DNA from 2 places in the Ciceribacter sp. RN22 genome. Region 1 is predicted to be linked to the other one. Evidence: riboswitches for the same ligand, from Rfam matches in the RefSeq annotation. Region 1 holds a riboswitch; the other holds the start of a gene.
The links. A riboswitch is a leader RNA that binds a small molecule or an ion and turns the genes downstream of it on or off. The one in region 1 is predicted to bind S-adenosylmethionine.
Positions count from the first base shown of each region.

Region 2: another riboswitch for S-adenosylmethionine. It lies ahead of metA (homoserine O-succinyltransferase); the one in region 1 lies ahead of NHF53_RS00855 (O-succinylhomoserine sulfhydrylase).

Region 1 is NZ_JAMXLD010000001.1:161,190-176,624, reverse strand. Features, by position in the region: gene NHF53_RS00875 (aspartate aminotransferase family protein) at 1-240, shown strand, start outside; gene argF (ornithine carbamoyltransferase) at 268-1,185, shown strand; gene NHF53_RS00865 (Hsp33 family molecular chaperone) at 1,311-2,300, shown strand; gene apaG (Co2+/Mg2+ efflux protein ApaG) at 2,372-2,764, opposite strand; gene NHF53_RS00855 (O-succinylhomoserine sulfhydrylase) at 2,958-4,142, opposite strand; SAM riboswitch at 4,190-4,268, opposite strand; gene NHF53_RS00850 (2'-deoxycytidine 5'-triphosphate deaminase) at 4,342-5,439, shown strand; gene NHF53_RS00845 (ion transporter) at 5,407-6,216, opposite strand; tRNA gene NHF53_RS00840 (tRNA-Gly) at 6,365-6,438, shown strand; gene NHF53_RS00835 (MFS transporter) at 6,448-7,686, opposite strand; gene NHF53_RS00830 (glycosyltransferase family 2 protein) at 7,762-9,750, opposite strand; gene NHF53_RS00825 (transporter substrate-binding domain-containing protein) at 9,809-10,684, shown strand; gene NHF53_RS00820 (tellurite resistance TerB family protein) at 10,701-11,114, opposite strand; gene NHF53_RS00815 (thermonuclease family protein) at 11,169-11,843, opposite strand; gene NHF53_RS00810 (helix-turn-helix transcriptional regulator) at 11,857-12,522, opposite strand; gene NHF53_RS00805 (response regulator transcription factor) at 12,684-13,328, opposite strand; gene NHF53_RS00800 (hypothetical protein) at 13,420-13,854, opposite strand; gene NHF53_RS00795 (DUF952 domain-containing protein) at 13,968-14,315, shown strand; gene NHF53_RS00790 (quinone-dependent dihydroorotate dehydrogenase) at 14,312-15,400, shown strand; gene NHF53_RS00785 (MATE family efflux transporter) at 15,376-15,435, opposite strand, start outside.
Region 2 is NZ_JAMXLD010000002.1:1,144,086-1,159,520, reverse strand. Features, by position in the region: gene NHF53_RS20455 (ABC-F family ATP-binding cassette domain-containing protein) at 1-755, opposite strand, end outside; gene NHF53_RS20450 (thiamine diphosphokinase) at 760-1,410, opposite strand; SAM riboswitch at 1,563-1,640, shown strand; gene metA (homoserine O-succinyltransferase) at 1,735-2,664, shown strand; gene NHF53_RS20440 (aldose epimerase family protein) at 2,768-3,778, shown strand; tRNA gene NHF53_RS20435 (tRNA-Gly) at 3,943-4,017, opposite strand; gene NHF53_RS20430 (prolyl-tRNA synthetase associated domain-containing protein) at 4,280-4,786, shown strand; gene trxA (thioredoxin) at 4,846-5,802, shown strand; gene NHF53_RS20420 (LON peptidase substrate-binding domain-containing protein) at 5,894-6,571, shown strand; gene NHF53_RS20415 (Trm112 family protein) at 6,582-6,770, shown strand; gene NHF53_RS20410 (ubiquinone biosynthesis hydroxylase) at 6,783-8,000, opposite strand; gene tesB (acyl-CoA thioesterase II) at 8,086-8,988, shown strand; gene NHF53_RS20400 (P-II family nitrogen regulator) at 9,186-9,536, shown strand; gene NHF53_RS20395 (ammonium transporter) at 9,564-10,925, shown strand; gene NHF53_RS20390 (DNA translocase FtsK) at 11,180-13,867, shown strand; gene NHF53_RS20385 (outer membrane lipoprotein carrier protein LolA) at 13,981-14,613, shown strand; gene NHF53_RS20380 (exodeoxyribonuclease III) at 14,754-15,435, shown strand, end outside.

The DNA.
Region 1 (15,435 bases):
GTCGAGGAGATCCGCGGCGAAGGCCTGATGCTCGGCATCAAGGCGAAGGTACCGAACGCGGAGTTGCTGCAGGCGATGCGCGCCGAGCACATTCTCGGTGTCCCGGCCGGTGAGAACGTCATTCGTCTTCTGCCGCCGCTCATTACGACCGCCGAAGAAGCGCGCGAGGGCCTCTCGCGGATCGAACGCGCGGCCGAGCGGGTCCATGGCGCCCACGAAAAGCAGGCGGCGCAAGCCTAAGCAGCAGAAATTCAGACAGGTTTCCCAATGGCATCTCCGAAGCATTTCCTCGACCTCTCGGCCGTTTCGTCCGCCGACTTGCGTACCATCATGGATGACGCCCGCGCTCGAAAGCAGGCGACAAAGGCTGGGACGGCGGACAAGCCGCTTGCCGGCAAGATGCTTGCGATGATCTTCGAGAAACCGTCGACGCGCACGCGCGTGTCCTTCGACGTCGGGATGCGCCAGCTCGGTGGTGAGACACTCTTCCTTTCCGGCACGGAAATGCAGCTCGGCCGTGCGGAAACGATCGGTGACACCGCAAAGGTCCTTTCGCGTTACGTGGATGCGATCATGATCCGCACGACCGATCATTCGCGTCTCCTGGAGATGGCGGAGCATGCAACTGTTCCCGTCATCAACGCGCTGACCGACAGCACGCACCCCTGCCAGATCATGGCCGACGTCATGACCTTCGAGGAGCATCGCGGTCCGGTGAAGGGCAAGACGCTCGCCTGGACCGGCGACGGCAACAATGTCCTGCATTCTCTCGTCGAGGGCGCCGCCCGCTTCGGTTACCGCATGAACATGGCCGTGCCGCTCGGGTCCGAGCCGGACGACAAGTACCTCAACTGGGCCCGCGACAACGGCGGCGAAGTCATGCTTTGCCACGAGGCGGAGCGTGCCGTGGAAGGTGCTGACGCCGTCATTACCGATACCTGGATTTCGATGAACCAGGAGCACAAGGCCAGGGGGCACAACGTCTTCCAGCCCTATCAGGTGAACGGGGCGCTGATGGCGCACGCAAAGCCCGACGCCCTCTTCATGCATTGCCTGCCCGCGCATCGCGGCGAGGAGGTCACCGACGAGGTGATTGACGGCCCGCAGTCCGTCGTGTTCGACGAGGCGGAAAACCGGCTGCACGCACAGAAGTCGATCCTCGCCTGGTGCCTTGGTGCGATCTGACGTCGCTTGCCCGGGTTTGCAGCCTCCGGCTTGATCTTCTCGCCAAGCGACCCCATGTGAGCGGTAAATTGGGGGCCTATGCACCCCCCCGGAAGTCAAGCGCCTGCGGCGCAAGGAGTACAATAATGGCAGACAGGGCCACTGAACTCGGCGAATTCGGTTTCGCCGGCGATGACCGCGTTGTTCCGTTCCAGGTGGAAGGGCTCGACGTGCGCGGCCGGGCCGTGCAACTCGGCCCGCTGGTCAATACCATTCTCGCCCGGCACGACTATCCGGCTCCCGTCGCCCGCCTTCTGGCAGAGGCGATGGTCCTCACCGTGCTGATCGGTACTTCGCTCAAGTTCGAGGGCAAGTTTACCGTCCAGACGAAGGGTAACGGGCCGGTGGATCTGCTGGTCGTCGACTTCTCGACGCCGCAGGACGTGCGCGCCTATGCTCGCTTCGACGAGGATGCGCTGAAGGCCGCGGTCGAGGAGGGCAGGACGTCCCCCGAGGCCCTGCTCGGCGAAGGCGTGCTCGCATTCACCATCGATCAGGGCAGCTTCATGCAGCCTTATCAGGGGATCGTGCCCCTCGACGGTACCTCGCTCGAGGAAATCGCCGGGGTCTACTTCCGTCAGTCGGAACAGATTCCGACGCGGGTGCGTCTCGGCGTCGCCGAGTTCTTCGATCGCGACGAGGACGGACATCCCCGCCGCGGTTGGCGGGCCGGGGGGCTCATGGCCCAGTTCCTGCCGGAAGCGCCGGAGCGGATGCGTCAGCGGGATCTGCACGGCGGTGACGGAGACGAAGGCGGGCATGTCTTCTCTGAGGATGATGCCTGGTCGGAAGCGCAGGTGCTGGTCGACACGGTCGACACGGATGAGCTTACCGATCCGCAGATCGGCATAGAGCGGCTGCTGTTTCGCCTCTTCCATGAACGCGGTGTGCGGGTTTACAAGCCGCAGCCGGTTTTCGACCGGTGCAGCTGCTCGCGGGAGAAGGTGAAGGGCGTCCTGAAGAGCTTTTCCGATGAGGAGATCGAGCAGAGCCAGGAAGACGGCGCGATCACCGTCACGTGCGAATTTTGCTCGACCACCTATCGCTATGAAGCGGCCGAGGTTCGCGAAGGCTGAAATTGATGACGGCACCGTCCAGACTGGCGGTGCCGTTTTTCATTGCGGTTGGGTACTGGGTCCGCCCGGCCTCAGTTGAGGACCCGCAACATGCCCGGCGCGTCCAGAGAGAAGGCCGGGATCGCGACCTCGAAGAGGTCACCCTCCTCAGTTTCCATCTGGTAGTGGCCGAACATGACGCCTGACGGTGTGTCGAGAGGGCAGCCCGAGGAATATTCGTAGGTATCGCCTGGCTGCAGGTGCGGTTGCTCGCCGACGACGCCCGGCCCGGTAACTTCGTCGACCTGGCCGTTTTGATCGGTGATGTGCCAGTAGCGATTCACCAGTCGAACCGACCTGTCGGAGTGATTGGTGATTGCCACCCGATAACCCCAGACATATCGTCCGTCGTCCGGATCGGATTGCTCCTCCAGATAGTAAGGCTCGACACTGACTTCGATATCCCGCGTCAGGGCTCGATACATAGGGTTGACCTTCTTTATGTCTTGCTAACCATATCTATCAGCTCGCCGCACCGGTCAAGGAATGCGGATGCGCCGAGCAGGCAAAGTGTCGCGACTTTGTCAAATTAGTCCTAACGGGGAGGCCGTGACATCCGTTGCGTCGATACGGTTGCCCGACGCGCGCGGCGCCGGGCAGCAGGGCGTGAAAGGTGGTTCAGGCCGGAACCTTGCGGAGCGCCTGCGCAAAATCTTCCAGCAGGTCCTGGGTGTCCTCGATGCCGCAGGAAAGGCGCACCGTGCCCCCGGACATGCCGAGTTCGGCGCGTGCCTCGTCGGTCAGGTTCTTGTGCGTCGTGGTGGCCGGATGGGTGATCAGGCTCTTGGCGTCGCCGAGATTGTTGGAAATCTTGACGATGTCCAGCGCGTTTTGCAGCTTGAAGGCCGCGTCCTTGCCACCCTTCATTTCGAAGGCGACCAGCGTCGAGCCGCCGGTCATCTGCTTGGCGACGATGTCGGCCTGCGGATGGTCGGCACGGCCCGGATAGATCACCTTGGCGATCTGCGGCTGCTCGGCCAGGAAGTCGGCGATCGCCGCGGCATTCGCCGTCTGCTGCTTGACGCGCAGCGGCAGTGTCTCGACGCCTTTCAGCAGCGTCCAGGCATTGAACGGCGACATGGCTGGGCCGGTGTGGCGGAAATAGTCCTGCAGGTTCTCGGTGATCCAGTCCTTCGACGAGAGCACGACGCCGCCGAGGCAGCGGCCCTGTCCGTCGATATGCTTGGTGGCCGAATAGACGACGACATGGGCGCCGAGTTCGAGCGGCTTCTGGAAGAGGGGGGTGGCGAAGACATTGTCGACGATGAGCGTGGCGCCGACTTGGTCGGCGAGCTTGGCCACGCCGGCGATGTCGACCACTTCGAGCGTCGGGTTGGTCGGGCTTTCGAGGAACATGACCCTGGTGTTCGGGCGGATCGCCGCCTCCCAGTTCTTCAGGTCCCGACCGTCCACCAGCGTGCATTCCACGCCATAGCGCGGCGCAAGTGTGTCGACGACATAGCGACACGAACCGAACAGGGCGCGGGCGGCGACGATATGGTCACCGGCCTTCACCTGGCACAGCACGGCGGCCGCAATGGCGGCCATGCCCGAGGCCATGGCGCGGGCGTCTTCGGCGCCTTCCAGCAAGCACATGCGCTTCTCGAACATGTCGTTGGTCGGGCTGCCGTAGCGAGCGTAGATGTAGCCGTCGTCCTCGCCCTTGAAGCGGGCTTCGGCCGCCTCCGAGCTTTCGTAGACGAAGCCCTGGGTCAGGAAGATTGCTTCCGACGTTTCGCCATAGGGCGAGCGAAGAGTTCCACCATGGACGAGTTGGGTTGCCGGACGCCAGTTCTTGCTCATGCCTTTCAGCCTTTCAAACACAAAAAAACCGGTCGCGACATCGGACCGGTTTCTAGCACCCGGTCTCTTTAGCCATTTGTTTAACGTGGCTGCAAGCCGACCGGCCAAATCACCACGGGATAAGCCTGCCATACGCCGATCACGGGCTTGCGTCAATTCCTCGACTTTGGTTTTGTCGGGTCAAACGGGATGGGACAAGATGACAAGGACCACGGGTATCCTGGCGGATCGCGCCATCGACGCGCTGTTCGCTGAAGGCCGGCTGAAAAGCGAGGCGCCCCTCGACGCCGACCAGGTGCAACCGGCAAGCCTCGACCTGCGCCTCGGCTCAAAGGCAATGCGTGTCCGCGCGAGCTTCATGCCCGGTCGCGAGCACAAGGTCGCCGACAAGCTCGAACGGCTGACGCTGCATGAGATCGATCTCGAAGACGGGGCAGTACTGGAGACGGGTTGCGTCTACATCGTGCCGCTGATGGAAAGCCTCGACCTGCCGCAGGACATGTCGGCCTCGGCCAATCCCAAGAGCTCGACCGGACGGCTCGACATCTTCACCCGCGTGATGGTCGATCACGCCCAGGAGTTCGACAAGATTCTCGCCGGCTACCGCGGGCCTCTCTATCTCGAGATCAGCCCGCGGACGTTCCCGGTCATCGTCCGGCGCGGATCGCGCCTGTCTCAGATCAGGTTCCGCGTTGGCCACTCGCTGCTGAGCGACACCGAACTGCTCGATCTGCACAAGGCGGAGACGCTCGTTGCGAGTGAGGTCCCGAATGTCTCGGGTGGTGGCATCGCGCTGTCGATCGATCTGGAGGGCAGTGGTCCCGACGGCTTGATCGGCTATCGCGGCAAGCATCATACGTCCGTGATCGACGTCGACCGCAAGGCGGCCCATGATGTGCTCGATTTCTGGGAGCCGCTCTACAGCCGCGGGCGCGACGAACTGATCCTCGATCCGGACGAGTTCTACATCCTGGTTTCTCGGGAGGCCGTCCACGTGCCGCCGCTCTTCGCGGCGGAGATGACGCCCTATGATCCTCTCGTCGGTGAATTCCGCGTGCACTATGCGGGCTTTTTCGATCCGGGCTTTGGTCATGCCGGTGCAGGCGGTGCCGGCAGCCGCGCCGTGCTCGAAGTCCGCAGCCACGAGGTGCCGTTCATCCTGGAACATGGACAGGTGATCGGGCGGTTGGTTTACGAGCACATGCAGGAGCGTCCGGCAGGCCTGTATGGCACCGGCCTTGGCTCCAGCTACCAGGCGCAGGGACTAAAGCTGTCCAAGCATTTCCGGGTTGGCTGACGCGCGCCGTAACGCCGCGACTTCACTTCGCAGTTCTCTCAGTTCCGCAAGGATGAGATCCTGGCTCTCCTTGAGGTCTTCCTGGTCCCCTGCGCTCGGAATCTCATGCTCGGCCTGCATGGATGAGACGATGATCCCGATGAAGAGATTGAGGACCGTGAAGGACGTCGCGACGATGAACGGGATGAAGAAGACCCAAGCGAGTGGGTGAAGCGCCATCACCGGACGCACGACGTCGCCGGTCCAGCCTTCGAGCGTCATGACCTGGAAAAGCGTGAAGGCGGACTTGCCGATATTGCCGAAAAGCTCAGGAAAATCCGTGGCGAACAGCTTCGTTGCGGCGACCGAGGAGACGTAGAAGACGAGCCCCAGCAGGAGGAAGATCGACCCCATGCCCGGGAGTGCCGAGAAGAGCCCGCCGACGACGCGCCGCATCGAGGGCACGACGGAGATCAGCCGGAAGAGGCGCAGGACGCGCATGGCTCGCAGGATCGAGACCGTTTCCGTTGCCGGAACGATCGAGATGGCGATGACGAGGAGGTCGAAGACCCGCCAGGGGGCGTGGAAGAAGCGGCTGCGGTAAACGGCAAGTCGTGCCAGGATCTCGAGGACGAAGATCGCAAGAAGGGTGTGGTCGATCGTGTAGAGCAGGGATCCGTAGCGAGCCCAGAGGACGGGCGAGGTCTCGAGCCCCAAGGTAAGGGCGTTCAACAGGATCAGGACGGTGATGGCCGTTTCGAAACGGTTCGATTCGAGAAGGCGGCGGAAGAAGGGCATGGTGGCAATCCGGATGTCTGGCAATCGCCGCCACATTGCCCCGTGAAAGTAAAAACTTGGTGGCTTTGGCGCGTGATAGGCAAAGCGTCGCTGTGCAGGTTCTTCACACTTGACAGACCGGGGGATCTGTTGGATTTGTGCCCCTGTCGCGGGTGTAGCTCAATGGTAGAGCAGCAGCTTCCCAAGCTGAATACGAGGGTTCGATTCCCTTCACCCGCTCCAGCTTCTCCCTTATCCGGCATCGTTCCTTTGTTCCGGGCGTCTTCCGCGCTGCCGGATCCGCAAGGCGGCGAGGCCGAACAGCGTGCAGAGCGTGAATACGGCACCGCCCAGGAACGTGCCCTCGGCGCCGGCGACGTCCCATAGGCCACCGGCGATCATGCTCGCGGCAAGCAGCGCCATCCCGGTGATCAGGTTGAACATGCCGAACGCCGTACCGCGCAGCTCGGCTGGCGCGGTATCGGCAACCATCGCCGAGAGCAGCCCCTGGGTAAACCCCATATGCAAGCCCCAGAGCGTCGCCCCGGCGGCCAGTCCGGCAAAGCCGGAGCTGAATGCCAGGACAATGTCTGCAATAAGCAGCAGGAAAAGCCCGGCCACCAGCAGCGTCATGCGGTTGACCCGGTCCGACAGTGCGCCGACAGGATAGGCGGAAAGCGCGTAGGCAATGTTCATGATCACCATCACCAGCGGAACGAATGCAATGGGAAGGCCGATGTCCTGCCCCTTGAGCACCAGGAAGGCTTCGCTGAAGCGCGCCAGAGTGAAGGCCGTCGCGACCGCGACGATTTTCCAGTAGGCTGCTCCGAGCCGAACGAGTTCGGTCCGGCGAAGCGGCATGCGTGCGGTCCGCCGTGCCGCAATGTTTGGCGGCTCTTTCACGGCGAACGTGATGAGGCTGGCCGAGACGAAGGCCGGAACGACGGCGATCCAGAAGACCGCCGTGAAGTTGTCGGCGAAGAGCCACATGAAGAGGATGGCGAAGAGCGGCCCCAGCAGCGCGCCCAGGGTGTCCAGCGACTGCCTGAGGCCGAAGCTTGCGCCCCGGAGTTCCGGAGATGCGATGTCGGCAACCAGCGCGTCGCGCGGTGCCCCGCGGATGCCCTTGCCGATCCGGTCGATAAAGCGCGCAGCAACCAGCCATCCGATACTCGGCGCAAGCGGGAAAATGGGTTTGGTCACCGCCGCGAGGGTGTACCCGAAGGCAGCGAGCAGCTTGCGTTTTCCGAACCAGTCGCTGAGAGCGCCGGAAAACACCTTGGTAACGGAAGCAGTCGCCTCGGCGATCCCTTCGATGACGCCGACGGTGAGGGTCGATGCTCCGAGCGCGCCGACAAGATAGAGGGGCAGCAGCGCGTGGATCATCTCCGAGGAGACATCCATGAAGAGCGATACGAAACCGATCGTCCAAACGGCACCGGGCACGCGCTTCCACGTTCCCCAGCCGGATTTTGCCTGTTCTTCACTCATGCCGCCCCCTGGTAGCCGGTATGTCGCAGATCACGCCCAGCATTCGCGCATCCTGTGTGGCTGTGTCTCTGACAGTCAAGCCTGCCCGCTTTCGGGGCTAGCACCGGTGCAGTCGGCTGCAGCCGGGGGAGGGGTGGCCGCCGGCATCGTGACAGGGCGCGGCTCATGTGGCGTCTTGTTCCAGAAGAAAGGTCTCTCCCTCAGTTCGAAGGCGGCACGCCAGGCCGCATAGGAGACCATCATCCAATAGAAAGGTATCGCAAGCCAGCGCCAGCCGAGAAGGCGTCGCTCGTATTCGATCATTGCGGAGACGCCGAGCCCGAGAAAAATGCTGTAGCTGCCGAAGATGTTCATCGCATCGATGCCGAAAAGCAGGTTTTTCAGCGGATGGATGTGTTCGGCGGGGCTCTGAAGCATTGCGATCGCCGAAGTGGTGAAGAAGATGAGGATTGCAGGGTGTCCAAGCGATGAGACCAGCATGCCTCCGATCAGCAGTTGAAAGACGACGAACGCCCCGGTTCCCATCTCGCGGCGGGCACGTCCGGGATCGCGCATCACCACCAGCCACGTTTGCAGCCAGCCCTTGAACCAACGTGTCCTTTGTCCGAGCCAGACCCGCGCTCTGATCGGCGCATCTTCGAACGTGTGCCGGCGGATCGTCTCGGACCGGTAGCCGAGGCGGTAGAGCCGCATGCCGAGGTCGGCGTCCTCGGTGACATTGTATGGGTCCCAACCGCCTGCGGCACGCAGTGCGGCTGTGCGGAAATGATTGGACGTGCCGCCGAGTGGCAATGGCATGCGATAGCGGGCGAGAAGCGGCAGCAAGCCACGAAAGAGTGCCGCGTATTCGAGCGCGAAGACCGTGCTGATGCAGGATTCACGCATGTTGGTGATGATGAGCGGCGCCTGCAGGCAGGTTACCTCGGGGGCAGCCGTCCGAAAACGGGCATAGGCCTCCTTCAACTGACCCGGATGCGGACGATCTTCGGCATCGTAGATTGCGAGATAGTCGCCGCGCGTGCCGGCGAGGGCATAGAGAAGCGCCTTGGGCTTGGTACGCGGTCCGCCTGGTGGTACGACGACGATTTCCATATGCGATCCCGGCCGCAGCTTGCGGATCGCCTCGATGGTCTCGTGGTCGTCCGCCTCGCAAACGAGCTTGATATCCAGCCGGGAGGGAGGCCAGTCGAGTCGCTCCAGGGCAGCGATCAATTGGCCTGCGACCGGCGCTTCGCGATAGAGCGCCACCAGGATCGAGTAGATCGGTAGCGGGCCGTCCGCGATCAGGGCTTCGGGCAGGATATCGCGACCACGAGGATGGAAGAGTGCTCCCAGTCGCAAAACCATTGCTGCGAAGTAGAGAGACGACAGCAGCACGTGAAGCGCCAGTGCGACCGGTCCGGAGGCGAGCAGCAGCGCGGCCACGCCGCCGGTCAGGAATGCGCCGGCGACGAAGCCCTGTCGACCGGTCATGACGATACGGGCCGAATGTTGCGGGTTCTCTTCGAACAGCGCGTTCGAAACGGTCGCGACCCTACGTGCTGCGCCCGCATGCCAGACGGCTCGGCGAATAGAGGAGGCCGATGCGACAGTCAGCGCTGCCCTGAGGGTCGGATGGTGGACGAACCTCTCGGCGAGGTCTGCAAGGTGACGGGCCTCCGGCGCGATGGCGGTCAACGGCGCTTTGTCCGGGGAATGCAGGCGCAGGAGGGTCGGACGCTGCAGGAGCGCATCCAGCGCCGGGCGATCCATGACTTGGTCGGGCGGTATTTCCTCCAGGAACGGCAGGCCAAGAAGCCGTGCGATCGCCGCGTAATAGGTCTGCTCATCGACGCTGCCGTCGGCGAGCAGTTCCTGCTCTATGGTGCTTCCGTTTGCGTGTGCCCGCCGTGCCATGCTTTTGATGAAAGGCTTGGAGAAGCCGAGTTGGCACAGTGCCCGCGCCTCGGTCTGGAAGGCATGCGAAACACCGGCGTCAGCAGCGGCCTTGCCGCCGTCTGGACGCGCAGTCGCCACCCGACGGGTGGCGCCGTTCGGCTCCCCTCGGTATTCCCCGGCCTGCATGCTTCTGATAAACCGTCATCGACCGATGACGTCCCAGCCTGTCCCGGAATGGATCATAATGGTACACGCAAAAGTTTCATCCCTGGATTTGAAGGGTGTGCTCGCATTCCTTGTATCGGGTTGTGTTCTGCTATCCTCGGCCATCGTGCCCGCGAGGGTTGCTGCGCAACAGCTGCCGGTACTGTTCGATGCCAACGAGCGGCTACCGCGTCCTGATCTGTCGACATTGCTGCGGCTGCGCTTCCTGACCACCACAGATTTTCCGCCGTTCAACTTTGCCGACCAGACGGGACGTCTTGCCGGTTTCCACGTAGAGCTCGCCCGTGAAATCTGCTCGGAACTCGCCATCGAGGCCAAGTGCCAGATTCAGGCGCTGCCGTATGCCGATCTGGAGAAAGCTCTCTCGGAAGGGCAGGGGGAGGCGGTTATCGCGGGTGTCGGGGTCACGACGGAGCTCAGGAGGAGCTTCTCGTTTTCGCGCCCCTTCATGCAACTGCCCGCACGGTTCGTTCGCAACGCCGGCGTTGATATTCCCGGCAACGAGGTTGCGGGCCTTGCCGGTCGCCCGGTCGGCGTGGTGCAGGGAACGGGACACGAGGCCATGCTGAAGGCTTTCTTCCCTGACGTCCGTTCGACCGGCTTTGCCGATCGCGGTGCGATGTTGCAGGCACTGAAGGAAAAGAAGGTGGACGCCGTCTTTGCCGATGCGCTGCAACTGTCCTTCTGGACGGCGGGTGAGGCTTCCGGCCATTGCTGCACGATGATGAACGGCGCCTACGTCTCGGAAAAATTCCTCGGCGAGGGGCTAACGATCATGCTGAGGCAGGACGAGGGGGCGTTGACCGCCGCCATAGATAGCGCGCTTGCCGCGATTTCTCGCGACGGACGGTTGCAGGAAATCTATCTGCGCTATTTCCCCAACAGCCTCTACTGACGGCGGCAGCGGATCCTCAGGCGGGGCGATAACGGGCGATCGCGCTGTGCTCGATCGCCGCGCAGGTGAGCTTGTCCAGCGTCAGCCGGTCACGCAGCATTTGGAGCAGCCGGATTTCTTCCGGGCGGATGCAGAGGTCGACCGCCATGATTTCGACGGCGAGTGCATAGGCGGTATCATAGCTGCGCGGCGGAACGGTATCCCTGACCACTTCCAGCGCGATATCCAGCCCTTCTGGCCCTGCGAGGATATCGGCGCAACGTTGCGACACCTCGATCAGCCGTTCCTTGTCGAAATCCTTGAAGATAGGCAGTACATCGATCAACTGACCGATGCGGCCGAGCTCTTTGTCGTTCATCGCATTGTCGACGGCGGAAGCCATTACCATGACGAAAATCAGGGCTTCCTGGGTGGTCAGGCGCTTGCTCATGTGCGGAAGAAACCTCGTTGTTTTTCCGTAGAGTAGGCGCGCCATGGATGGGATTCAAGGCTGGTCGTTCGGCCCTTCGCGCGGATCGTCGCCGAAAATGCCGCGCCGGTCCGTCCGGGCAGCGGAGCTCAGTTCCGCGAGGACCGATCCGGGTTCGGCTTCCGCCCAGCCGTTGCGCACGAGCCAGGCGCCGATGTCTGTCCCGCCGACGCGGCAAACGGTCACCAGCATGTCCTTCTCATTCGCCCCAGTCTGATCGCAGGCGACGGTACGGTTGCGGATCAGCATGCGCTGCTGCGTGCGTGCCACTACACCGCACGGCCAGGGTGCGCCGCCTCCGGAGGGACAGCGCCGTCCGACCGCGGTTGGCATGACTCCTGCCAGTCTCACGCGCCGGCCGCGCGCCGCGAGCAAGCCCGCGGCGCCTGACCAAGGGCGTTGCAGGAGGACAACTTCCACCTTTTCCTCGTCTTCTCCGCCGAGGGGTGGCCGGGGCGCTATGCGTTCCAGCGCCTCACCGGGTCCCTCTGTCGGGGAAGCGAATTGTCCGGGGCTGATCGCCCGGACGCGCCGGCGCTCGACGACGGGCGCGGGCGCCTTTGGCCGGGTGACGGCGGTTTCCGTTTCCGGCGGCGGAAGGACGGGTCGCAGGCGGGCGCCGGCAATCACCAGGGCCGAGCCCCAGGCGAGGATCACGACACCGCTTGCAATCACCGCCGCACGACGCATACCTGAAACGGTCTCACTGGCTAGCCCAGATGATCCGGGCGATCCATTCGACGTCGGCCATGTCGAAGCTGCGATTGGGGTGTTCGGGGTTGAGCGAAAGAAGTTCGATCGATTTTGCCGTCTGGCGTGCCAGCACCTTGGCCATGACCTCGCCTTCGCGGGTCTTGACCACCACGCGATCGCCCCGGCGTACTTGGGCGCCCGGTTCGACAATCAACACGTCGCCGTCCCGGTAGAGCGGCAACATGCTGTCACCCTGGATTTCGAGGGCGTAAACGCCTGCCTTGCGATCCGGTGACGCGGGGAACTCGACGAGGTCCCAGCCTTGGCCTGCCGGAAATCCGCCGTCGTCGAAAAAGCCGCCTGCGCCGGCCTGTGCAAAGCCGATCAGCGGAATGGCGCCGGGTGTCGCCGGCAGTGCACCCTGGGCCACGCTCACGCGCCCGTCGTTCGGTTGCATGTAGCTCATGAACTGGTCGATGCTGGCTCCGGTCGCCTCAAGCACCTTCGCGATGGATTCGGTCGATGGCCAGCGCATGCGTCCGTCGGCGGCGACACGTTTCGATTTGTTGAACGATGTGGGGTCGAGGCCCGCCCGTCTGGCGAGGCCGGAGGGCGTCAGTTGATTGCGCTCCGCCAGCTTGTCGATCGCGCTCCAGATACTGTCATGCGATAGCATCGTCGCTCATGCTCCAGAGGGGAAACGGACAAAAACGGACCTTCCGTTCGGTCCGGATTTTATTCAAGCTGACCGTCGGAGTAAAGAGCAAAAGAGGAATAAAATCCTCTCCTGCGACTACGATCCTGGCGAGTATGCGCCGGACGTAGACGTTTTGTGTGTCAGGCGACCATGGCCATATTGATCTTGCCGAGCTGAATCACGGCCTGCGTGCGGCTGTCGACCTTGAGCTTCAGCAGGATTGCCGAGACATGGGCCTTGATGGTTGCCTCGGAGACTCCGAGTTCGTAGGCGATCTGCTTGTTGAGCAGGCCTTCTGCGAGCATGCCGAGCACGCGGCTCTGTTGTGGCGTCAGCGTGCGGAGCCGGGCGATGAGGTCGGCGACGTCCGGATCCTCCTGCCCGCCTTCATAGAAGGCCGGCGTCCAGATATCACCCCTGAGCACGGCCTGGATGGCGGTGCGGATATCGTCGATGCCCGAAGACTTGGAGATGAAACCGGAAGCGCCGAGTTCCAGCGATCGGCGGATGGTGGTCTGGTCGTCGCTCGCCGATACGATGACGATCGGAAGATTGGGGAATTCGGCCCTGAGCGCCATCAGTCCGGAAAAACCGCTGACACCCGGCATGGCGAGGTCGAGCAGCAGCAGATCGGCGTCCGGATGCTGCGACGCGGCCTTGCGAGCCGCCTCAAAATCACCCGCCTCGATGACCGTCTTCTTCCCTTCCATGCCGTCGACGGCCTGCCGAAGGGCTCCTCGGAAAAGCGGATGATCGTCTGCGATGATGATGGTGAGTGCTGTCATTTGCTCGCTCCCTCCCAAGAGCGCCCGATACGCCTGTTGGGCGGTCATTTGTCTTTTAGCGACACCTGACAATATATACAATAGTCTAGCGTCAGGTGTGATCGGGCGCTCGCCCGGTCTTTTCTTCCTTACTCTTGAACTCCTCAACCAGGCCGAAGAAACTGCGCATGAAGCGTTCCATGATGCCAATCGATCGTTCGACTTCCTCGTCGGAAGGCAGCTCTTCCCGCTGACGGCCGGTGAGCGGCTGCCCCGCGGCCAGGGCCGCCTCAAGCGCCTCGACCCGCTTTTCCAGCCGGCCGAGATCCTCTTCGTAGGCCGCGCGCTCGTCGGCTGCCATCCGGCAGACCAGTGCGCCATCCTGTTCGCGACAGAGCGTCATGGCACCGGTCCGGGTGTCCAGTCGCACGAAGGCGTCTCCCGACTTCTCGAGCCGGAAGCGTCCGTCCGCCGCCTCCTCGGCGCTGGCAGGCAGCGGTCCGGTCAAGGCCAACAGGACGGCTGGAACGACAAGCTGGAATTTCATCGTTTTTCTCCAAAAATTACGTGTGCCAGCGGACATTCCCGTATCGCTGCCGTGGACAAAGTGCCCGGTTTGCGGCAAATCGCTCCCAGCGTCGGCCACGGAAGGATGAGCTCGTGCATAGCCTCATATACAAGATAGTACCGCGCGACCTGTGGCAAAAGGCGGAAGCCGACGGTATTTTCTCCGGTGCGGCGATTGACCTCAAGGACGGCTATATTCACTTCTCGACCGGCGCCCAGGTGCGTGAGACGGCTCGGCTGCACTTCGCCGGGACTGATGGGCTTCTCCTGGTCGCAGTTCCAGTCTCCGCGCTCGGTGACAGGTTGAAGTTCGAGCCTTCCCGCGGCGGCGACCTCTTCCCGCATCTCTACGGCGATCTGCCGGTTTCGCTGATCGCCTGGCAGAAGCCACTGCCGCTCGGGCCGGACGGCCTCCACATCTTCCCGGAGCTCATCCCATGACCGGACCTTTCAAGACGCTCGCCCGCCGCGGCCTCTTTCTCTTCGACGGGGAGACGGCGCACGGCCTTTCCATCGCCGCCCTGAAGACAGGGCTCATCCCCGGCTGCCGCGTGCCTGCCGATACCCGCCTGAAGCAGACGGTTGCGGGGATCGTCTTCCCCAACCCGCTCGGCCTCGCCGCCGGCTACGACAAGAATGCCGAGGTGCCGGATGCCATCCTCCGCCTCGGCTTCGGCTTCACCGAGGTCGGGACCGTCACGCCGAAGCCGCAGCCCGGCAACCCGCGGCCGCGCATCTTCCGTCTGGAGAAAGACGAAGCGGTTATCAACCGCCTCGGTTTCAACAACGAGGGCCATGACGCCGCCTTCACGCGGCTTAGCGCGCGCCGTACGAACGGCATCGTCGGTGTCAACATCGGGGCCAACAAGGACAGCGCCGACCGCATTGCGGACTACGTCGCCGGCATCCGCCGCTTCTATTCCGTGGCGAGCTATTTCACCGTCAACATCTCCTCTCCGAACACGCCGGGACTGCGCGATCTGCAGGCCCGCGAAAGCCTAGCCGCGCTGTTGTCGGCCGTGCTTGCTGCCCGCGACGACGAGGCGGCGAGGACCGGCAAGCGGCTTTCCGTCTTCCTGAAAATCGCGCCGGATCTCACCGAGGAGGGAATGGACGACATTGCGGCGGAGGTGATGAGCCATAGCCTCGACGGCCTCATCGTCTCGAACACGACCTTGTCGCGTGACGGCCTGAGCGATCCGCGTCTGGCCGCGGAGGCGGGCGGTCTTTCCGGAAAGCCGCTTTTTACGCGCTCGACGGCGGTGCTCGCCCGCATGCGCAAGCGCGTCGGTCCGGCCTTGCCGATCATCGGCGTCGGCGGGGTCTCCTCGGCGGAAACGGTGATCGAGAAGGTGCGCGCCGGGGCTGATCTCGTGCAGCTCTATTCCTGCATGGTCTATGAAGGTCCGGGATTGCCGGGCCGCATCCTCCGCGGCCTGTCGGCGCTGCTCGACCGCGAAGGCGTCGCGTCGATCCGTGACCTGCGCGACAGCGGCCTCGATCAGTGGCTTTCGGTGAAGCTTTGAGCCACCCGCGCCGGCAGACGGGCAAGCAGCAGAAG
Region 2 (15,435 bases), on a different contig from region 1:
TGCAACTGCCCGAGACGACGCATATTGCGCTTACGTCGCGCCGTAACGCCGTAACGGAGCCAGTGCTCTTCCCTCTCGATCGCCTTGCCGAGCTTGTGCTGTTCGATCTCTTCCTCCTCGAGGACCTTGTCACGCCACTCCTCGAAATGACCGAAGCCCCGGTTGAGACGACGCGCAATGCCGCGGTCGAGCCAGACCGTCGCGGTCGAAACCTTCTCAAGAAAGCGGCGGTCGTGAGAGATCAGAACGAGCGCGCTGCGGCTCTTCTGAAGCTCACCTTCGAGCCACTCGATGGTCGGCAGGTCGAGATGGTTTGTCGGCTCGTCGAGCAGCAGAATATCCGGTTCAGGTGCAAGAACACGTGCCAGCGCTGCCCTGCGCGCTTCGCCGCCCGAAAGGCTCCTGGGATCCTCCTGCCCGGTCAGACCGAGGTGCTCCAGAAGATATGCGACGCGGTAGGGGTCATCTCCCGGCCCCAGTCCGGCTTCCGCATAGGACTGGACGGTCTCGTATCCGTCGAAATCGGGCGCCTGTTCGAGATAACGGACAGTCGCGCCCGGATGTCGGAACAACTCACCGGACTGCGGCTCAACAAGTCCGGCGGCGATCTTCATCAAAGTCGATTTACCCGATCCATTGCGTCCGACGAGGCAGATGCGATCGCCCGGCTCTACCTGAAGGTTCGCGCCGGAAAGCAACGGCGTACCGCCGAAGGACAGGAAGATGTTGTCGAGTTTGAGGATAGGAGGCGCCAATGGTTTATGCTCCAGTCAGGTCAAAGGGGCGGGCAAGAAGCATTGCTTCCCCGCTGTCGAGCGACAAGATAATCGCGCCCTCGGCGACGTTCGAGATGGTACGCGTCGACCCGAGCGGCAGGGAGAAGTCTTCAAGCGGATAGCGCGCGTTGTGGATCGACAGGCCTGAAAGGGGTGACAGTCCGACGACCGAAAACAGCGAACCTCGCGGCAGATCCACTGTCGCCCTTCCGGGAAGCAGTGGATAGGCCTCTTCCTCGCCTGAGGTCAGGAGCGTTTCGTATCCTTCCTTGGTGAGTTGCAGTCCCTGCAGGAGATGCATGAGTGCATGATCCGAGCGCTCCCCCCCGAGCGCACCGGCGAGGATCAGCCGGTCGGCGCCGCGTCGGATCGCTTCGCCTATCGCGATCGCACCGTCAGTTTCCGCCTTCTGAGCCGGATATGGGAGCCGGTCGACATTCGGCCAGGCTTCTCCCAGAGCTTCCGGCGAAGAATCGAAGTCACCAACCCATAGCTCCGGCACGATACCGAGCATGGACGCGTGACGCATTCCGCCGTCGGCGGCGATGAAACGCCCACCCGAGACGGCCGACTTCAACCGCTCGGTCAGGACCAGGTGCCCCCCGAGGAGGATGGTAAAGGTAGTCTTCGTCATGCGCCCGCCATAGCGCATCTCGTCAGGAAAAGGAAAGAATATCGGTGGCCACACCGACTTGCCTTCATGGTACGGGAGGGAAGCTGCAAAGCCGTGTTCAGGCCGGCGTAATGCTGGATTTCCGTTGACTGGCAGGGTACCTGAGCGTATCTAGCCACACTCGTGGTGATTTGGCCGGCCGGCTTGCAGCCACGTTAAACAAATCGCTAAAGGGCCGAGGCGAGCTCCGAAGGACTTTCCGAGGACCAATGGCGATCTGCAAGATCGCCGGCAGTTTTTGTATGTGTGGCTGCAACTGCACCGCAAGGAAGGTCGAGTTCGAACATGCCGATCAAGATTCCCGATACGTTGCCTGCCTTCGAGACTCTCGTGCACGAGGGCGTGCGCGTGATGACCGAAACGGTTGCGATCCGCCAGGACATTCGCCCCCTGCAGATCGGCCTTCTGAACCTCATGCCGAACAAGATCAAGACGGAGGTGCAGATGGCGCGGTTGGTCGGCGCCTCGCCGCTTCAGGTGGAGCTGTCCCTCGTCCGTATCGGCGGGCACAAGGCGAAGAATACGCCGGAGGAGCATCTGCTTGCCTTCTACCAGACATGGGAGGAGGTCCGCGACCGCAAGTTCGACGGTTTCATCATCACCGGTGCGCCGATTGAAACTCTGCCTTTCGAGGAGGTCACCTACTGGGACGAGTTGCGGCAGATTCTCGACTGGACGACGACCAACGTCCATTCGACGCTGAATGTCTGCTGGGGCGCGATGGCGGCCATCTACCACTTCCACGGCGTGCCGAAGTACCTCCTGAGCGAGAAGGCTTTCGGGATCTACCGCCACCATATTCTGAATCCGTCCTCCGTGTACCTGAACGGCTTTTCCGACGACTTCCAGATTCCGGTCTCGCGCTGGACTGAAGTGCGCCGGGCCGACATAGAGAAGGTGCAAGGGCTCGAGATCCTGATGGAGTCGGACGAGATGGGTGTCTGCCTCGTGCACGAGAAGACGGCAAACCGCCTCTACATGTTCAACCACGTAGAATACGACTCGACGTCTTTGGCCGACGAATATAACCGCGACGTAGCAGCTGGCGTGGCGATCAAGGTGCCGCACAACTACTTTCCCGACGACGATCCGGCGAAGAAACCGTTGAACCGCTGGCGCAGCCATGCGCATCTCTTCTTTGGGAACTGGATCAACGAGATCTACCAGACGACGCCCTACGAACTGAATGCCATCGGCCTCGACCGATCGGCCTGATCAGGGTTGTGGCCCAAGCCCCTTTCCTGGGAAACAGCGGCGGGCTGAAGACCACTCAGCGTGAGCTGTTGCGGAAATGAACGGCAATTCGAGCGGAGGAACCATGGAACGCGAACTCTTCGGGCAGACGGCGGCGGGTGAGCCGGTCTACAGGGTGACCCTCGAGGGCGGCGGGCTGACGATGAAAGTGATGACCTGGGGAGCGGTGATCCAGGATCTGCGCCTTGAAGGACATAGCCATCCACTTGTCCTCGGCTTCGAAACCTTCGACGACTACCCGCGCCACTCCCCCTATTTCGGCGCCACGCCCGGGCGATGCGCCAATCGTATCGCCAACGGATGCTTCACACTGGACGGCAAAGAATACCAGCTTGAACGCAACGAAAACGGCACCGGGCACCTTCACGGCGGCAGCGACGGTATCGCCAAACGCAACTGGGACATCGCCAGCCTGGCGCCCGATCGTGTCGAACTGGCAATCGTGGATCCGGACGGCCGTGCCGGCTATCCCGGAAACTGCTCGATCACGGCGACCTATGCCCTTCGAGAGCACGGCGTTCTGTCCGTTGTCTACACATCGACCACCGACCGTCCGACGCTCGCAAACGTCTGCCAGCATTCGTATTTCAACCTCGATGGTCGAGAAGATGCCCTCGGCCACGACCTGATGCTCGCCGCCGACGCCTATCTGCCGGTCGATGACCGACTGATCCCGACCGGAGAAATTCGTCCGGTCGACGGCACGCCGTTCGACTTCCGGACAATGTCACCGATGGACCGCCAGTTGGATGGAAAGCGTGTTCTCTACGATCGCAACTTCTGCCTTTCGCCCTCACGTGTCGAAAAGCGCACAGTAGCGATTGCTCGCAGCATTACCTCTGGCGTTGCCATGGAAGTACGGACGACGGAGCCGGGCGTTCAATTCTATGCCAGCGCAAAGCTCAACGTTCCCGTCGCAGGGCTCGAGGGTCGCCGGTATGGTCCGTTCGCCGGATTCTGCCTGGAAACCCAGACGTGGCCGGACGCAATCAACCACCCGAATTTTCCGAGCGCCGTTCTGCGTCCGGGCGAACTCCTGCGACAAGAGACGGATTACGTTTTCTCAAAGGCATGAAGCCAGAGAAGACCGAGTGCACCGACAGGTGTACGCGCCAAGTGCGCCCTCCGGCAATTCTCCTGAGGGAAATGCCGGAGCCCGTAAATGGCGGGCGACGACCAGCCGTAAAGCGGCTATTCCATCTCCGATGGCCTGGCCTGATCTCATTTATTTCGGAGAATTGGAGCGGGTGAGGCGATTCGAACGCCCGACCCCAACCTTGGCAAGGTTGTGCTCTACCCCTGAGCTACACCCGCTCATATCCGCGATCCGGGGGTAGTCGGTGGATCGTGGGTCATCCGCGTTGCGGCGACGGGCGCTATATGGCCTAACCGTTTTTCAAATGCAACAGGGAAATGACGAAATCGTCCAGAATTTTTTCAACTTGTTGGGAAACAAGGGAAAACGCCCGCCTGAGCGATAACGTCTGTGATTGCCAACGCAAGTCGCCGACCGTATCAATCAATCATTCTGCCGGACAACCCGGCCCCCCCCGAACGCTTTTCCCGAGAGACAGTCATGACGAATACCCCAAAAGCCGCCAGTGACCTCTTCCAGCTGCTCGATGAGCTGAAGATCGGCCATAAGACCAAATATCATCCGCCCGTGTTCACGGTCGCGGAATCGGTCGCGCTTCGCGATGAGATTCCCGGCGGCCACACCAAGAACCTCTTCGTCAAGGACAAGAAGGATCGGTATTTTCTTCTGACCGTCGAGGAGAACGCCGTCGTGGACCTGAAGACGGTACACACGATCCTCGGCGCCTCAGGTCGCGTCTCGTTCGGCAGACCGGAAAAGCTCATGGAATACCTCGGCGTCATCCCGGGTGCGGTAACGGTCTTCGGGGCGATCAACGATACCGGCCACAACGTCACGTTCGTGCTCGATTCCGATCTCATGAAAGAAGACATCGTCAACGGTCACCCCCTGTCGAACGACGCTACGACATCGGTGGCTCGTGACGACTTGCTGCGCTTTCTTGAAGCAACCGGACATACACCGCTTGTCTTGAAAGTAACGGCCTGACATACGATCTTAGCGACACACCGAAGGCCCCAGGCGGCCATCAACGGCGGAGTATTCTGATGAGCGACAACAGCAATCCCTATAGCGGTTTTGGTGGCCAGATGACGGGCCATGCTCATTTGGGAGATACCCCGCCACGAAGCCACATCAGGGACACGACGACCGCGGGCTTTGCGAAGGACGTTCTTGACGAATCCCGCAAGCAGCCAGTGCTGGTCGACTTCTGGGCACCGTGGTGCGGGCCCTGCCGTCAACTGGCGCCGGTAATCGAGAAGGTAGTCAACGAATCGAACGGCCGCGTCAAACTGGTAAAGCTCAACATCGACGACCATCCGGCCATTCCCGGGCAGCTCGGCATTCAGTCGATCCCGGCCGTCGTCGCCTTCGTCAACGGTCAACCGGTCGACGGGTTCATGGGCGCCATTCCCGAGAGCCAGGTCCGGCAGTTCATCGACAAGCTGGCCGGCCCTGAAGGCAACACCGGCGAAGCCGAGCTGACGGCAGCGCTCGACGAGGCTGACGGTCTCGTCGCCGCAGGAAACTTCGAAGGCGCCGCACAGCTTTTCGGAGCCGTGATGCAAGCCGATCCCGAAAACGTGCGTGCGATAGCGGGCATCGCGGAATGCATGCTTGGCACCGGTCAGCACGAGCGCGCGTCGCAGCTCGTTGCCAATCTTCCCGAGCCCCTTGCCAAGGCGCCGGAACTGCAGGCTGTGACCAGGAAGCTGGAGCAGATCAGCGAGGCTCGCAAGCTCGGAGATCCGCAAGCGCTCGAGCACGAACTGTCTCTCGACCCGGACAATCACGAAGCCCGCATGAAACTCGCCAAGATTCTGAACGTGCAGGGGCGGCGCGAGGAAGCGGCGGAGCACCTGTTGATGATCATGCGTCGCGACCGGGCTTTCGATGATGATGGCGCCCGTCGCCAGCTCTTGCAGTTCTTTGATGTATGGGGTGCAAAGGACCCGGTGACAGCCATGGCCCGAAGGAAGCTTTCGTCGATCCTCTTTTCCTGACGATCGATCAAGCGCTTCTTGAGTTCGCTTCGGCACGAACCACATATTGAAAGGTACGGGCGGCTTTTCCGCCCGTACCGGGAGTGCATTGATGAAAGTCGGCAATGCGAGATATCTGACGGAAAAGGACTTGCCGGAAGTCCTGCCGGTCTTCCCCTTGAGCGGCGTTTTGTTGCTGCCCGGCGGACAATTGCCCCTCAACATCTTCGAGCCGCGCTACCTTGAGATGTTCGACGATGCGCTGGCGGGTAACCGCTTGATCGGCGTCGTCCAACCAGCATTCCAGGGAACGTTCGCGAGCGAACCCGTGTCGGGACCAGCGCTCTGTCAGGTCGGCTGTATCGGACGAATTACTTCCTTCGGGGAGACGGGCGATGGACGCTACATCACCTCGCTCGGCGGCGTATGTCGCTTCCGGCTGATGGAGGAGATCGCAAGTCATCGTCCCTACCGCAGCTTTCGGATCGCGCCCTTTTTTGCCGACCTTTCCGATGCGGACGAAGAGGCGACGATCGATCGCAACGCACTTCTCGCCGCGTTCCGCGCCTACCTCGAGGCGAACAAACTGGAAGCCGACTGGGAAAGCGTCGAGCGTGCAAGCAACACGACGCTCGTGACCTCCCTGTCGATGATGTCGCCCTTCGGCCCGGCAGAAAAGCAAGCGCTCCTCGAGGCTCCTGACATGCGCAGCCGTGCCGAAACGCTGATTGCGATCACCGAGATTGCTCTTGCGCGCGAGTTTGGCGACCCCGACACGATTCTCCAGTAGGACGACCGGTATGGATAGCCTAACGAGCACAGTCGATCCGAAGCTTCTGGAGCTTCTCGTCTGTCCGCTGACACAGACCCACCTGACCTATGACCGACAGAAAAACGAACTGGTTTCGGAAAAGGCGAAGCTCGCCTATCCGGTTCGCGACGGCGTCGCGATCATGCTCGTATCCGAAGCGCGCAGGCTCGGAGACTGACGACGCGACCGATTAAAGCGACTGGCCCGCCAGAAGTCGTGGTTGCCCGGCGCCCCCTCCGGTTCCGGCCGCTTCACGAATGAAGTACGATTTCAGCCCCGGCAGCCGATCGACAAGGCCCAATCCGAAATCGCGCATGGCTCGAATAGGTGACACGTCGTTCGAGAACAGGCGGTTCAGCACGTCCGTCGTCACACCCATGCGGAAGGTGTCGAAGCGCCGCCACTCCTGGTAACGTTCGAGTACGTTGAGATCGCCGATATCAAGGCCGATACGGTCCGCCTCGACCACTGTCTGGGCAAGCGCCGCCACGTCCTTGAAGCCGAGATTCAGGCCCTGACCCGAGATCGGATGAATGCCATGGGCAGCATCGCCTGCGAGCGCAAGGCGCGGTGCGACGAAGGCACGTGCCAATGTCAGTCCGAGCGGGAAGGCACGTCGGTCGCCCACCGCCCGTATAGAGCCCAGCTTGTAACCGAAACGACGTTCCAGTTCTTCCTCGAACACGAGATCGTCGGCAGAAACAAGCCGGTCGGCCTCTTCCGTGCGCTCCGTCCACACGAGGGACGAGCGATTGCCTTTCAGCGGCAGGATGGCGAAGGGTCCGGCGGGAAGGAAGTGCTCTTCGGCGCAGCCATCATGCGGCCGCTCATGCTCGACGGTCGTAACGATTCCAGACTGGCCGTAGTCCCAGGTGATCGTCTTGATTCCGGCCATGTCTCTCAGTCTTGAGCGCACGCCGTCGCAAGCAACGACGAGTCGGGCGGACAGCACCGTCCCGTCGGAGAGCGTCAATGCCGCGGCAGCCGGACCACTTTCGAATCCGGTGGCGCGCAACCCGTGCCGAATGGCGACGCCAGCCTTGGCGCAGGCGTCCCTCAGTGCACCCACCATGGCCACATTCGGTATCATATAGGCAAACGGTCGCCCTTCCTCGACCGCACCGTCAAACGTGAGGAAAATCGGCCGGACCGGGTCGGACGTCTTCGAATCGGTCACGATCATCCTGGTGATCGGCTGCGCCTCCGGCTCGATACGAGCCCATATCCCGAAAACTTCCAGCATGCGGATGGCCGCCGCAATGATCGCCGAGGCACGGGGGTCCTTCTTCCAGGCGTCTTCCGGAGCGGCCTCGACGACCTCCACGGACAGATGCGGGGCGGCCTGCTTGACCGCCAGCGCCACCGAAAGCCCGACATATCCGCCGCCGACGACCAACATATCCAACATCACGCACTCCATTAGCACTTGTGTGTGGCAAGGCACCTATATAGATCAGCCTTGAACTTCTTCCTACATGCGAGGCCTTCATAACATGTCCCAGCAGAACGAAGAACCCAGTGCGATGGACGGTCTCATCAAGACCCTCGATATCGAGAAGCTGGAGGAGAACCTCTTTCGCGGAAGCAGCCCGCAGAACGGTTGGCAACGCGTCTTCGGTGGGCAGGTCATTGCCCAGGCATTGATGGCGGCGCAGCGCTGCGTCGAGGATGACCGTCTCGTCCATTCCCTCCACGCCTATTTCATGCGTCCCGGGGACCCATCCGTGCCGATCATTTATCAGGTCGAGCGCATTCGTGACGGCGCAAGCTTCACAACCCGCCGCGTTGTCGCAATCCAGCACGGCAAAGCGATCTTCTCGATGTCGGCCTCCTTCCAGCTGGAGGAACCCGGTTTCGACCACCAGGTGGTGATGCCAGAAGTTCCTCCACCGGAACAACTGATCGGCGAAAAGGAGTTCAAGGAAATCTTCCTCGCGGATGCGCCCGAGAACGTGCGGCGGTATTGGGGGCGTAACCGTCCGATCGAGATCAGACCGGTTTCGCTCATCCACTATGTCTCCAAGGAAAAGCTGGAACCAACCGCACACATCTGGGTTCGTGCAGTGGGAGCGGTGCCCGACGATCATCGTTACCAGGCGGCCATCCTCGCCTATCTTTCCGATATGACGTTGCTGGATACCTCGCTCTACGCGCACGGCACGTCAATTTTTGATCCCAACCTCCAGGTTGCGAGCCTCGACCACGCCATGTGGTTTCATCGTCCCTGCGACCTCGGAGACTGGATGCTTTACACGCAGGACAGCCCCAGTGCTTCGGGCGCAAGAGGCATGACACGCGGGAGCCTCTATTCGCGGTCTGGTCAGCTGATCGCCTCGGTTGCGCAAGAGGGTCTGATCCGCAATCGTGCAAATGATGAAAACGAAGGCAAAAAATAGAATCTGCCTATATTTTTATCAGATGAATATCCTTTTCGTGCCGCTTTATTGAACGGGCACACTATAGCCTTTACATTTCAATAACTTATATGGCACCCAGAATCTGGCACGCCCTTTGAATGTCTCACGCTGGTCGCTGATCAAATCACGTCGCCAGCGGCAAGGAGAGTCGGCTCCGAGCCGAGGACAAACAAAGGATGGGACGCCAGATGAAAATTGTAATGGCCATTATCAAGCCGTTCAAACTGGACGAGGTGCGCGAAGCCCTCACAGCCGTCGGCATACAAGGCCTCACCGTAACCGAGGTGAAGGGTTACGGCCGCCAGAAGGGCCACACCGAAATCTACCGCGGCACAGAGTATGCCGTCAGCTTTCTGCCCAAGCTCAAGATCGAAATCGCCGTAGCGTCGGAGCTCGCGGACAAGGCAGTCGAGGCTATCGCGTCCGCTGCCAAGACGGGTCAGATCGGGGATGGCAAGATCTTCGTATACTCGATCGACCAGGCCGTGCGCATTCGTACCGGCGAAACCAATTCCGAAGCCCTGTAAAAAATGGCCGCTAGGGGAGTCTTTCTGATGTCATTTGCCAAATTTTCTTCCACTTGCGCCCGTATCGGCGCCGCTTCGGCCGCCCTGCTGGCGCCGGTCGTGGCCTTCGCGCAGGAGGCTGCGCCTGCGGTCGCCGAAGCCGCCGCTGCAGCGCCCGTTCCGAACAAGGGCGACACGACCTTCATGTTCCTCAGCACCATCCTCGTGCTGTTCATGACCATCCCGGGTCTCGCTCTCTTCTATGGCGGCCTTGTTCGCACCAAGAACATGCTGTCGGTCCTTATGCAGACGACGGTTATCGCCTGCACCGTGATGATCATCTGGGTCGTCTATGGCTACTCGTTCGCATTCGGCGGCGGCACAAATCCGTTCTTCGGCGGCACCGCCAAGATGTTCCTGGCCGGTATCACACCGGACAGCACGGCTGCGACCTTCTCTGATGCCGTCATTCCGGAATACATCTTCATGCTGTTCCAGATGACCTTCGCAGCCATCACACCCGGCCTGATCATCGGCGCTTACGCTGAGCGCATCAAGTTCGGCGCTTCGGTTCTGTTCTGCGCACTTTGGGTTACTTTCGTCTACTTCCCGGTCGCTCACATGGTCTGGGACGCCAACGGCCTTCTCTTCGGCTGGGGCGCTCTCGACTTCGCTGGCGGCACGGTCGTTCACATCAACGCCGGTATTGCAGGCCTGATTGGTGCGATCATGGTTGGCAAGCGCATTGGCTTCGGCAAAGACATGATGGCTCCGCATTCGCTGACGCTTTCCATGGTTGGCGCTGCCATGCTGTGGTTCGGCTGGTTCGGCTTCAACGCCGGTTCCAACCTCGAAGCTTCTGGCGGCGCAATGCTCGCAACCGTCAACACCTTCGTTGCCACCGCCGCAGCAACCCTCTCCTGGTCGCTGGTTGAAAAGATCGTCCGCGGCAAGGCTTCCGTCCTCGGCGCGATCTCCGGCATGGTTGCTGGTCTCGTTGCCGTTACGCCGGCTGCAGGTATTGCCGGTCCGATGGGCTCCATCATTCTCGGCTTGCTCGTTTCCCCGCTTTGCTTCTTCTTCGTCTCTGTTGTGAAGAACAAGTTCGGCTACGACGATACGGCTGACGTCTTCGGCGTTCACGGAATCGGTGGCATGTTCGGCGCTATCGGCACCGGCGTACTGGCTTCTGCAAGCCTCGGCGGCATCGGCTATGCTGAAGGCGTCACCATGGGCGCTCAGGTCATCGTTCAGATCAAGGCTGTTCTCGTCACCATCGCATGGACCGGTATCGGCTCGATCATCCTCTACAAGATCACCGACCTGATCATCGGCCTGCGTGTTGCTCCGGAAGCAGAGCGCGAAGGTCTCGACCTCGCCTCGCACGGCGAAGCCGCGTACCACAGCTGAGCCCAAAGCCACGCCGGTCCCAAGCCGGCGTGGACCCCACCCAAACGGTCGCGCCCGCGGCCGTCGAAGCCCAGGCACCAAGCCTGGGCTTTTCTTTTTTGTCACCTCTCCTCTGCCCGGCGGCGGCCAGTGCCTGCGGATGGTTAATAGGCCATTAACTGTACCTCGCTTACTGTGCGGCGAAGGGCGAGAGGGCCAGAAAGCCATCGTTCGCAGCGCATGTGTGAACGATTCTCGAAACGGGCAGGCAGGACATGAACAGAGGTAACTCGGTGATGATGGGAGACCATGGCGATCGTTCCGCCTTGACGGCGTTCCTTCTCCGGCAGCTTCTCACACTGGCCGGTTTCGCGCTTTTTGTGCTGCTGATGCTCGCGGTCGCGGCATTGGCGACGTGGAACGTCTCGGACCCGAGCTTCTCCTACGCAACGGCCAACGAACCGACGAACATTCTCGGCCGCGGCGGTGCCGCCTTCGCGGACCTCATGTTGCAGTTTCTGGGGCTGGCGAGCGTTATTGCATTGCTTCCCGTGCTTGCCTGGTCGCTGGCACTCATCACCAGCCGCCCACTCCATCGTTTCCCTGCCCGTCTTGGCGCCTGGGCGATCGGTTCACTTCTCTCGTCGGCCGTCATTGGCTGCTTCCCGCCGCCACTGACATGGCCGATCCCCAACGGAATCGGCGGCGTCCTCGGCGACGCCATCCTTCGCTTTCCCGGGCTTTTTATCGGCAGCTATCCCACCGGGACGGCCTCCATGATCGTCAGCGCAATATTGGCCGTTCCTGCAGCCTGGTCACTGCTCTTCGCCGCGGGTCTGGTTGGTAGAACCATCGAAGACGAACAGGAGATCGCCCCGGCCAGGGTACCTGCAAAGTCCACGCGGATCGAACCGGCATTCGAGGACGAGACTGATGAGGATGACGGGGGCTGGCTGGCCCTCGGAGCGATTGCCCACAGCTGGTATACGGCCCGCGCCCGCGTGCGACGCCTCCTGGGTCTCAAGCCGTCCGAGCACAACCGCAATCGCTTCGATCAACCCTACGACTTCAACGAGGATGAATTCGGCCCGCTGACCGAACCGACACGGGCAAAGGGCGGCGCCGGAATCCGCAGGGAACCGTCGATGGACACGACGTCGCCAGCTGGTCTTGGGCGGCAACGATCCGTCGTCGCACCGCCTCCGATGATGGGCGATCACTCCGATCTTGGCCTCGATGACGATCCGCCGTTCGATCTGGACGACGCCCGTCCTGCAGGTGTCCTGCCGGATGATGACGGTGACGACTGGATCAAGGCGCCTTCCGGCGATATGAGGTCCCCTTCCAGCGGGCGGGTCTCCCCGCGTATTGCCGCACCTCCCGCGCGTCCGAAGCCCGGCGCACGCGTCGAGAGAGAAGCACAGGCCTCTTTCATTCGCCCCGAAGGCTTCCAGCTCCCGTCCGTGCATCTTCTCGCGGAGCCGAAGAACGTCGGCCGCGCAGCGATGCTATCGGCCGACGCACTGGAACAGAATGCCCGCATGCTGGAAGGCGTCCTGGAGGACTTTGGCATCAGGGGCGAAATCATCCACGTCAGACCGGGGCCTGTCGTTACCCTGTATGAGCTGGAACCCGCCCCCGGCATCAAGTCTTCGCGTGTGATCGGCCTTGCCGACGACATCGCCCGCTCGATGAGCGCTATCGCGGCTCGTGTTGCCGTTGTTCCAGGCCGCAACGCCATCGGCATCGAACTGCCGAACCAGACACGCGAAACGGTCTATCTGCGCGAACTTATCGCCAGTCATGATTTCGAGGCCAGCAAGGCGAAGCTGGCAATGACCCTTGGCAAGACCATCGGTGGCGAGCCGGTGATCGCAGACCTTGCCAAGATGCCGCACCTTCTGGTGGCCGGAACGACCGGCTCCGGCAAGTCTGTGGCCATCAATACGATGATCCTGTCGCTGCTCTACCGGCTTCCGCCGGAGAAGTGCCGCCTGATCATGATCGACCCGAAAATGCTGGAGCTTTCCGTCTACGACGGAATTCCTCATCTGCTGTCGCCGGTCGTCACCGATCCCAAGAAGGCGGTCGTGGCTCTGAAATGGACCGTCCGGGAGATGGAAGAGCGGTACAAGAAGATGTCGAAAATCGGCGTGCGCAACATCGACGGCTTCAATAGCCGCGTCGAACAGGCGCTCGCCAAGGGCGAGATCCTGACGCGCACCGTACAGACCGGCTTCGACCGGCAGACGGGCGAGGCGATCTACGAAACGGAAGAGTTCGATCTTCAGCCGATCCCCTACATCGTCGTCATCATCGACGAGATGGCAGACCTCATGATGGTCGCCGGCAAGGACATCGAAGGGGCGGTCCAGCGGCTAGCCCAGATGGCGCGAGCGGCCGGTATTCATGTCATCATGGCGACGCAGCGCCCGTCTGTCGACGTCATTACCGGTACAATCAAGGCGAACTTCCCGACACGTATCTCGTTCCAGGTGACCTCGAAGATCGACAGCCGCACCATTCTCGGTGAACAGGGAGCGGAGCAACTGCTCGGCATGGGCGACATGCTCTACATGGCCGGTGGCGGACGGATCCAGCGTGTTCATGGCCCCTTCGTCTCCGATAACGAAGTCGAGGAGATCGTCGCTTACCTGAAGACGCAGGGCGCGCCGCAGTATCTCGACGCGATCACCGCCGACGAGGAGGATGAGGACGATGCCGGACATGGCGGAGCCTCCAACCTTGCCGACTCCGACGATCCCTATGACCAAGCTGTGGCGATCGTGCTCCGCGACGGAAAAGCGTCGACATCGTATATCCAGCGACGCCTCGGGATCGGTTACAACCGTGCAGCGTCGCTGATCGAGCGCATGGAGCAGGAAGGCATCATCGGACCTGCGAACCACGCCGGAAAACGCGAAATTCTCGTGCCTACGGAGGCCGACATCATCGAGCGCTAGTGGCGGCCTTTGCCGCCCGACGCCGGCGTCCGAAACCATCCGCCGGCTCGACCGGTATCGTCATGATGGCGCCGCGTTTCTCGGCCATGCAGGGACAAATCAAGGAGTATCCAATGATTCACGTGAAAACCGAGCGCAGGGCGTTTCTCGCCGGCGCAGCCGCGCTGCTCACGGCTGCCGCCCTGCCCCTGCCCGCTCTTGCCGTTACCAACGCCTCGGACGCCGCACAAAAGATCGCCGACCATTTTTCATCGGTTAAGACAATGATGGGCGAGTTCGTGCAGTTCGGCCCGCGCGGCGAACAGACGGGCGGAAAATTCTTCATTGAGCGCCCGGGAAAGCTGCGCTTCAACTACGAGAAGCCTTCGCCGATGCGGGTGATCTCGGATGGCAAAAACGTCGTCATCGGCAACACCAAGCTGAAGACCTGGGATCTCTACCCCTTGTCGAAGACGCCGCTCAGCCTGCTCCTGTCCAACAGGATCGATCTCGGGCACCAGATGGTCCGCGACGTCAAGGAAGAATCAGATCTGACCACGATCGTCCTCGGCGACAGGACGGTGTTCGGCGACTCGACCATAACCCTCATGTTCGATCCAAAGACCTTCGACCTGCGTCAGTGGACGATCACGGATGCTCAGGCGAAGGATACCACCGTGATGATCTTCAATGTGAAGACCGGGACGGCATTCGATCCAAGCGTCTTTGAAATTCCCTACAGCGACGTTCACAGCCAGAAACGCTGACATCACCGGATTGTCTGTGGAGAAGAGCGGTGGTGCCCGCTGGCGCCTCCGGCTTTCGGCTATTCACGACGGATAGAACGTCCTAGTTCTTCATCCAGGTTCGTTGGGCGCTTACCGTCCCCGAGAAGGAGAAAATCGCCGTGGCTCTTTCGATCACCACGTGGAACATCAACTCGGTGCGGCTGCGGTTGCCGATTGTCGTGCAATTCCTCGAGCAGTTCACACCCGACATCCTGTGCCTCCAGGAAATCAAATGTCAAAACGAGGAGTTCCCGGCAGACGCACTGCGGGAGCTTGGATACGGCAACATCATCCTCCACGGCCAAAAGGGCTATCACGGCGTCGCCATCGTTTCGAAACTGCCGCTCAGCGAGGATCATCGCCAAGACTATTGTGGAATGGGCGACGCTCGCCACATCTCGGCGATTTTCGAATGGGCTGGCAGACGTATCCGGCTGCACAATTTCTATGTCCCGGCGGGAGGCGACGAACCGGATCCGACTGCCAATCCCAAGTTTGCGCACAAGTTGAGTTTCGTCGACGAGATGAAAGCCTTGCGAGCCAATGCGGAGCCTGGCGTTTCATCGATCCTGGTCGGAGATCTCAACATCGCGCCATTCGAGAACGACGTCTGGTCTCATAAACAAATGCTGAAGATCGTCAGCCATACACCGGTCGAGACGGAAGGGCTTCTGGAAGTCATCAGTCGCGGAGGATGGCTCGATCTGATGCGTCAGGCCATAGATCCCTCCCAGAAGCTCTATACGTGGTGGAGCTATCGGGCGAAAGACTGGGCGGCGGCCGACCGCGGGCGCCGACTGG